2 regions of the Flavobacterium sp. 22659 genome follow, and region 1 is predicted to be linked to the other one. Evidence: riboswitches for the same ligand, from Rfam matches in the RefSeq annotation. Region 1 holds a riboswitch; the other holds the start of a gene.

Region 1 (4,691 bases):
CTCTAAAAGAAAACGAAACGTTACTTACTCCACCACTAATATGTGCGTGCGGAAGATTCTCCCGAACCCATTTTGTTCCTCTAAAAAAGTCCAGAGCATTCAGGCGGTGTTCTTCCATTCCTGTTGCAACTGGGAAAATATTCAAATCGAAAATAATATCCTGCGGAGGGAATCCTACTTTGTTTACCAAAATATCATACGAACGCTGACAAATTTCCACTCTACGATCGTAATTATCCGCCTGACCCACTTCGTCAAAAGCCATTACAATAGCAGCTGCTCCGTAACGTTTGATTAATTTGGCGTGGTGAATAAAGGCTTCTTCTCCTTCTTTTAACGAAATCGAGTTTACAACGCTTTTTCCTTGTACTACTTTTAGACCTGCTTCGATGATTTCCCATTTCGAACTGTCGATCATAATCGGCACTCTCGAAATGTCTGGTTCTGCAGCAATTAAATTCAAAAATTTAGTCATTGCAGTAACTCCGTCAAGCATTCCTTCATCCATATTAATATCGATGATCTGTGCCCCGCCTTCTACTTGTTGTCTTGCAATATCAAGCGCCTCGTCATATTTCTCTTCCTTGATTAATCTCAAGAATTTTCTTGAACCTGTTACGTTTGTACGCTCACCAACATTCACGAAAACACTTTCCGGCGTAATAATCAACGGTTCTAATCCTGATAATACAAGGTCTCTTCTTTTTTCTGTCATTTTCTACCAATCCATTGTTCCTATGGAACATTTAATTTACTTTTTGCTTGTCTTTGTGAGGAACGAAGCAATCTCATTCTAATATTTCAAATCCTAAAAACTATTTTAGGATTATGTATTTATTCTTCAATCTTATTTTGGGCGTGTCCCTTCGGACCGGGCTATCCGCTATTAGTCCTCGCTCTTCCTTCGTCAGGCTGTGGGCTAACCGCTTCTATTCCTCACGCAAATTCAGTTTCATAAGAAATTCATTCTCACGATTCTCTCAATTATCCCCTTTATATTCAATTTGCCAGTTAAGGCTATCCAATTTATCAAGAGTGATAAAATATTTTTTACTGTAAATATTGTTAGCAAATATTGTTTTCCAACCATATTTATCTACACTATCCTTTTCTACTATAAATAACCTTGCTTTTTTGTCTTCTAATCTTTGAAAATAATTATTCCAATATCTCGGTCTATCGCTATTAGCAATCATTTTTCCGCTCATGATTTCCTCGAAAACAAATGGAGCATCATAATCTTCTCTTTTACTTTCATTAAAATCATCTTGATATTCATAATAAAAGCCTGAATCATTCATACTATCATTTTCGGATAGAATACTATATATTATTTTATCAGAACTATTTTTAACAATCAGTTCTCTTGTATCTAATTTATCACAAGAACAAAAATTAAGTAAAATAAAAATCAAAAGAATTTTACTTGTTTTTAGCATAATTTTTATTTGTACAAAATTTTCTAAATTATTCAAAAGTTGGCGCAACTCTCGGTTTATAATCCTTCGCCACCTCAGCCATTAATCGAATATGATCTGGCGTTGTTCCGCAACAACCTCCGATGATATTGATTAAATTATCTTCTAAATACTCTTTAATGAATACCTGAGTCTGTTCTGGTGTTTCGTCATATTGTCCGAAAGCATTTGGTAAACCTGCGTTTGGATGTGCCGACACATTAAAGCTTGTGTTATGCGCTAATGTTTTTAAATACGGTTTCAACAAATCGGCTCCAAGAGCGCAATTGAATCCTACACTTAATAACGGAATATGCGAAACTGAAATCAAGAAAGCTTCAACAGTCTGCCCAGAAAGTGTTCTTCCAGAAGCATCTGTAATTGTTCCTGAAACCATGATTGGAATATCGATGTTGCGTTCTTCTTTTACTTCTTCGATTGCAAAAAGCGCAGCTTTTGCATTTAGCGTATCGAAGATTGTTTCTACTAAAAGTAAATCGCATCCTCCATCCATTAAAGCTTCTGCTTGTTGTTTGTAAGCAATTCGTAAATCGTCAAACGTTACGGCTCTGTAACCTGGATCGTTTACATCTGGCGACATACTTGCTGTACGGTTTGTCGGTCCGATTGAACCGGCTACGAAACGAGGTTTGTCAGGATTTTTTGCGGTAAACTCATCGGCTACTTGTCTTGCAATTTTTGCCGATTCGTAGTTTAATTCGTAAACCAAATCTTCCATATGATAATCGGCCATACCGATTGTCGTTCCTGAGAAAGTATTGGTTTCTACGATATCAGCACCAGCTTCATAATAAGCCGCATGAACATCGCGGATTGCTTGTGGTTGTGTTAGGGATAGTAAATCGTTGTTACCTTTTAACGGATGCGGGAAATCTTTGAAACGCTCTCCTCTGAAATCTTCTTCTGAGAAATTATAGCGTTGCAACATTGTTCCCATTGCTCCATCAAGGATTAGGATATTTTTTTTTATTGCTTCTTGAATTGTTATTGCCATGGCTTCTTTTTTTAGCTTCTAAAACTATCCCGATAGCTATCGGGACTAAGATGCTAAGTTTTTTTATTATAATTATGAAGTTTAAACCTATCGATTTACTTCGGATATTTTTTTTACATTAATTCCAAAAGGGCACTATTGCTGGCTCATTAGCCCCGATTGAAGAGGAAATCATTTTGCTTTTATCTTTAAAAAGCAAAATGATTGCAACGAAAAGCGGGAACTATTGACTGCAAAAATGCGCCAATGATTCGCTCCTTTACTGAGTTATTTCAGTAAATATTGTATGTTGTCTGGAAAAGTTTTGAGAAATACGAGTATGTATTTGTGTTATCTATCTTTAATACTGGAAAATGTCGTATAAAGTAGAATTTAGCACCTTCTTTATGATAAAGGGTTGCTAAGGTTTCATCGGGTCTATCCCTCCGCCTTTCGTGATAACTGACAATAATTTTAAGAACAGTGCAAAGGTATGAAATAGGGTTTCGATTTGCAAATGTTTTTTTTCTAAGGTTCTGAGGGACTTAGGCGCTAAGGCGCTAAGGTTTCTGTCAGACACAAAAAAAGTAAGATACTGAGTTTTGGTTTTACTTTGTTTTTGAGATATGACGGGAATTATAACTAAACTAGTTTGCGTTAAATCTTCTTATGAGTTTTATGTTCGAATAATCATTATTCTCTTCTATTCCAATTACTATAAAAGATTCTACAATCATTTTGTCATATCTAAGAATATCAATCATAGTTTCATTTTTTACAGAATAAACAGCAAGAGTAAAATAGTCGCTCGGATGTTTCAAAACTTTTCTAGTTGAAGGCTCATCACAGCTTGATTCTTGACCTAAAATAAACGCATTATTTCGATAAAATGTCCAATCAATTAATTGACAGAAGTTTTTATGTTTTGATGATTTATACACAAAAGCGTTTAGTGTATCTTGTTTAAAATACAAACTGTCTGCATTGTTAAATTTCCAAGATTTATCTGAAGGCAAAGAAAATTTACCCTTTTTCATTTCTACCTTACTGTTTCTGATTATTTTCTGAACTTCTGATTTTTCTGGTCTCACTTGAGCAAACGAACAAATAGGAATTAGAAGAACAATATAAATTAAACTGTATATTTTCATTTGATTTCTTCCACAATTAACTTTATCATTTTCAATAACTTAAGCGCAAAAATTTTTTATTTTTTTATCAAATTTAATAAACTTGAAAGATACAAATAAAAAAAACCCAAACTAAAAGTTTGAGCTTTCTATATAAAAAAACCTTAGCGTCTTAGTCCCTTAGAACCTCAGCATCTCAGATTAAACAATCGCTTTCACAACCGCTTTTGGAGCTTCTTTACGAGTTCCGTCGAAACCGTCTACACCAGAAACTGTTGTATATTTCAATACATATTTTTTACCTGGGTTGATGATTCCGTATGCAGCCTGGCACATTAAAGTTGCTTCGTGGAAACCACAAAGGATTAACTTTAATTTTCCTGGGTATGTATTTACGTCTCCAATAGCGAAGATTCCTGGAATATTAGTTTGGTAATCTAATGCATTGTTTACTTTAATGGCATTTTTCTCGATTTCTAATCCCCAGTCGCCAATTGGACCTAATTTTGGTGTTAATCCGAAAAGCGGGATGAAATAATCACATTCGATTTTACGGTGTGCTCCGTTTTCTTCGATATCTAATGACTCAACATGCTCAGCACCATTGATTCCGATAACTTCTGCTGGAGTGATTAATTTAATTTTTCCAGCTGATTTTAATTCCTGTACTTTTTCTACTGAATCTAAAGCTCCTCTGAATTCGTTTCTTCTGTGGATTAAAGTCACTTCTGAAGCTACGTTTGCTAAGAAAATTGACCAGTCTAATGCTGAATCTCCTCCTCCTGCAATAACAACTCTTTTATCTCTGAATTTCTCAGGATTTTTGATGAAGTATTTTACTCCTTTATCTTCATAAAACTCGATATCTTCGATAAGTGGCTTACGAGGCTCAAAACTTCCTAAACCTCCTGCGATTGCAATAACTGGTGCGTGAAATTTAGTTCCTTTGTTTGATGTTACAATGAAAGTTCCGTCTTCTTGCTTTTCAACAGTTTCAGCACGCTCTCCCAAAGTAAATCCTGGTTCAAATTGTTTAATTTGCTCCATTAATCCGTCAACTAAATCTCCAGCTAATACTTCTGGGAATCCAGGAATATCATAAATTGGTTT
Region 2 (4,691 bases), on a different contig from region 1:
AAGCTCAAAATACAATTAAAATGGAAAATCAAATAGAAATTCAGGCTATTACAGATGCCATAGAAAATTATTATTTTAAAGGTATTTATGAAGGTGATGAAATACTTTTAGGAAGTGTTTTTCAACCCGGAACATTCCTGTTTGGGGATGTAAAAGGACAGCCTTATTTTAAAACAGTCGATTTGTATCTGGATGGTGTTAAAAACCGACAAAGTCCAAAGGATTCCGGTAAGCCGTTTAAAGGAGAAATTCTGCATATAAGCGTTGTAAATTCTATTGCTGTAGCCGAATTAAATGTTAAAATGTATGACTTTAATTATCGGGATTTTTTATCTTTCCATAACATTAACGGCCGATGGCTGATTGTTAACAAAATGCTGACTGATACCAGCAGATAATTTAAATCTTGAAGCAATGTGGTACAATACAAAAGCTAAAGAACTTTTAGGAATTGATTATCCAATTTTACAAGGCCCTTTTGGAGGCAATTTATCAAGTGTAGAATTAACAGCTGCAGTTTCTAATGCAGGCGGATTAGGCGGTTATGGAGCTTATACAATGAGTCCGCAGGAAATTTTCGACATTGATAAACAGTTAAAAGCAGCCACAAATAAACCCTATAATATCAATCTTTTGGTTTCAGACCATGATATTCCCGAAGGCGGTTTAACCGATGAACAGTTTGAGAAAACAAAAGCCGTTTTTAAACCGTATTATGATGAAGCTGGAATCGCACTTCCGGAAAAACCAGCTCCATTTCAATCTAGATTTGAAAATCAGCTGCAGGTTATTTTAGACGTTAAGCCAAAAGTTTTCAGTTTTATGTTTGGCGTTCCCTCAGATGATGTTTTAGAACAATGCCGAAGATCAGGAATTGTAACGGTTGGAGCAGCAACAACTCTCGATGAAGCTGTTTTTCTGGACAGCAAAGGCGTTGATATGATTATTGCTTCTGGTTTTGAAGCAGGCGGACATCGTCCTTCTTTTTTAGATAAATCTGAAGCTTCTTTAACCGGAACTTTTGTTCTATTGCAGTTAATGCGCGAAAAAATAAAAACACCCATAATTGCAGCCGGCGGCATTGCTGATGGAAAAGGAATTGCAGCAGCTTTAACTTTAGGAGCAAGTGCTGCCCAGATAGGAACCGCTTTTTTAGCTACAAACGAATCTAATGCACTGCCAATTCACAGAGAAATGCTGTTTTCTGATGCTGCAAAATACACCACACTTTCACGCGCTTACACAGGAAGACTCGGACGCGGGATTACAAGCCGGCTTGCTAAAGATATAATGGGAAAAGAATCAGATATTCTGCCTTTTCCATTACAGACTACTTTTATTGCTCCACTGCGAAAAGCAGCGCTTGATAAACAAAAATGGGATATGATATTATTTTGGGGCGGTCAGATTTCTCCAATTTTAAAACATACTAAAGCTTCTGTTTTGATGAATGCTTTGATTGAAGAAACTACAGCTTATTTTGATGGATTAAAATCATAATTCTAAATACAAACTCATTTCATAACCGAAATGAGTTTTTTTTATGTCTTATAAAAACAAGCTAATCAATCATATTGGGATTGATGTATGAATTTCCATTATAAAATTGATGCATCTTTTAAATTTATATTTTGGTATAATTAGTTTAAATACAGTGATTTATATTTTGTTGAATAACACTTTTTTAATAAAAATGAAAAAAACTTATTTTATACTTGACTAATTTGGTAGAATTAGTATATATTTGTATCACAGAAAAATTATATAATGATACTTATCCAGAAAGACTGAGGGAATAGGCCCAATGAAGTCTTAGCAACCTGTTGCCGAATAAGGTGCTAAATCCTTCCGCTATAAGCGGGCAGATAAGAAAGATTTCCTCAAAATCTGAATAAGTTCATCCATTAAAATTTATTAAAATGAAAACAGAATCAATTTTATACGCCGGTTATGAGCTTTTGAATATAATTTTAGAAGAAAATAGTCTGGCCGTTTTTCGAATGTAAAAACACGAATTCTCTCTTAAACCTTCTTTTTAAAATACAATCTGCTGATGGTTTTTTCATCGGCCTGAAACCCTTTTGTCTAATCTAAAAACTAAAAATAAAATGAAAAAAATACTATTAGGTTTTGCTTTGTTTCTTGGAGCTGTTCAAACTCAGGCTCAGGAAAGTAATTTACAATTAAAAGGAACTGTTGTCGATACCGTTGCACAATACGTTTACTTACAGAAATTTCACAATAAAATGTTTACCACAATAGATTCAGTAAAAGTAAAAGACGGAAATTTTAGTTTTAAAACAAAAGTAAAAACGCCTGAATTATACGGATTAAGTGTAAACACAGAAAGTTCGCCTTTGTATGTTTTCCTTGAAAAAGAACCAATTACAGTAAAGCTGAGTCCGAAGAAATATTATACTGCTTCTGTCGTTGAGGGTTCAGCTTCTCAGGATTTATTCGAAACCTATAAAAAGAGCAAAGATCCAGAAATCAGCAAATTTATAACTGAACATCCAAAATCTATTGTTTCTGCTTATGTCTTATACAGAAATTGGTCGTACAGATTAACACCTGAGCAGATTACACAAAATATTGCCCTGCTGGATAAAAGTCTTCAAAATACCACTTACGTGAAAGAATTAAAAGAACTGGCTGTTGTTTTAGACGGATTAGCAGTAGGTAAAAAAGCCCCAGATTTTACAGCCAATGATCCTAACGGAAAGCCAGTTCGTCTCTATGATAATTTAAAAGGTTACACTTTAGTCGATTTTTGGGCTTCATGGTGCGGTCCATGCCGAAGAGAAAATCCAAATATCGTAGCCGCTTACAAAGAATTTCATGACAAAGGATTCAATATTGTGGGAATCTCATTAGATAAAAAGAAAGAAAACTGGATTAAAGGAATTCAGGACGATAATTTAACCTGGACACATGTTTCTGATTTACTTTTCTGGAACAGTGCCGTTGCCAAATTGTACGGTGTAAGAGCTATTCCGGGAAACTATTTAGTAGATTCTAAAGGAATAATCGTTGCAAAAAATCTGCACGGAGAAGAATTACAATCTACATTAAAAAGACTTTTAGAAAGTAAAATTTGATAAAGAAATACGCAATCTTGTCATTCCGAGGAACGAGGAATCACACTAGAGAATCCATATAGAAAGTCGTCAATCTTTGTCGAGTTACATGTGTGATTTCTCCTCCGTCGAAATGACAAAAAGAAGAATAAAACACATGCAAATACAATTTAGTTAATTAAAATGATAAAGGAAATGAATGCTATTGAGCCAACAACAAAACCAACAGAGTCTGAATGTTACTTTTCTAAGTTTAGAGAAAATACAGTAGGAATTGATCATACTTTCGAATCGGTTTACGGAGAACAAAATCTGATATATGCTGACTGGGTTGCCAGTGGAAGGCTGTATATCCCGATCGAAGATATAATGCTCAACAAAATAGGTCCAATGATTGCCAATACGCATTCACTTTCAAGTCAAACAGGAAAAACGTCTACGTATGCGTATCAGTATGCGAGAGATGTCATTAAAAAATCGGTTAACGCCAATCAATCAGATGTTTTGATAACAACCGGAAGCGGTATGACTGCAGCTTTATCGAAACTGCAGCGTATTATGGCTCTGCGAACAAAATCAGATCAGGACAGACCTGTCGTTTTTATCACACACATGGAGCATCATTCTAATCAGGTTTCGTGGTATGAAACAAATGCCGAAGTTGTGATTTTACCGCCAGATGAAAATAATTTAGTCGATCCGAAGGTGCTTTCTCAGGAAATCAAAAAATATGCAGACAGAAGCTTAAAAATAGGTTCATTTACGGGCTGTTCGAATGTTACGGGAATTATTACGCCTTATCATGAATTAGCTAAAATCATGCACCAAAACGGCGGACTTTGTTTTGTAGATTTTGCAGCTTCGGCACCGTATGTCAAAATTGATATGCATCCAAAAGATCCAGAACAGCAATTAGATGCAATTTTCTTTTCGCCTCATAAATTTTTGGGCGGACCCGGAACCTGCGGTATTTTGGTTTTTAATGAAAAATTATACCAATCTGATTTTCCAGATAATCCAGGCGGGGGAAATGTAAAATGGACCAATCCGTTAGGAAAATATTGTTACAGCGATGTAATAGAAGTGAGGGAAGATGGCGGGACTCCGGGGTTTCTGCAGGTTATAAGAACTGCTTTGGCTTTAGAATTAAAAGAACAAATGGGAGTTGAGAAAATCAAAAAGAGAGAAAAAGAACTGCTTGACCTTTGTTTTTCGAGACTTCAAAAAATACAGGGATTATCCATTTTAGGCGATTTAACCACAGAAAGAATTGGCTGTGTTTCTTTTGTAATCGAAGATATTCATTACAATTTAATTGTAAGACTTTTAAATGACCGTTTCGGAATTCAGGTTCGCGGCGGCTGGTCTTGTGCAAGTACTTATGCGCATTACTTGTTTAACATCAACGAAAAAAGATCGGCTGAAATTACAAATGAATTGTTACAGCGAAATCAATCCAATAAACCGGGCTGGGTGCGTTTATCACTGCATCCGATTATGACAAATGAAGCGCTTTTTTATATCTGTGATGCAATCGAGAAAATAGCTTCGAATTATAAAAAATGGCAGAAAGATTATGAATATAATCCAGTTTCGAATGAATTTGAAAACCCT

The links. Region 1 has a riboswitch for S-adenosylmethionine ahead of ACTJIW_RS09315 (homocysteine S-methyltransferase family protein). Riboswitches for the same ligand answer to the same signal wherever they lie in the genome.
Region 2: another riboswitch for S-adenosylmethionine. It lies ahead of ACTJIW_RS02390 (redoxin domain-containing protein); the one in region 1 lies ahead of ACTJIW_RS09315 (homocysteine S-methyltransferase family protein).

The regions. Positions count from the first base shown of each region.
Region 1 is NZ_JBQEMU010000007.1:29,180-33,870, reverse strand. Features, by position in the region: gene metH (methionine synthase) at 1-715, opposite strand, end outside; gene ACTJIW_RS09320 (hypothetical protein) at 981-1,439, opposite strand; gene ACTJIW_RS09315 (homocysteine S-methyltransferase family protein) at 1,468-2,472, opposite strand; SAM riboswitch class I at 2,800-2,916, opposite strand; gene ACTJIW_RS09310 (hypothetical protein) at 3,099-3,602, opposite strand; gene ACTJIW_RS09305 (NAD(P)/FAD-dependent oxidoreductase) at 3,783-4,691, opposite strand, start outside.
Region 2 is NZ_JBQEMU010000002.1:37,935-42,625, reverse strand. Features, by position in the region: gene ACTJIW_RS02400 (nuclear transport factor 2 family protein) at 1-398, shown strand, start outside; gene ACTJIW_RS02395 (NAD(P)H-dependent flavin oxidoreductase) at 415-1,500, shown strand; SAM riboswitch class I at 1,772-1,872, shown strand; gene ACTJIW_RS02390 (redoxin domain-containing protein) at 2,109-3,098, shown strand; gene ACTJIW_RS02385 (aminotransferase class V-fold PLP-dependent enzyme) at 3,273-4,691, shown strand, end outside.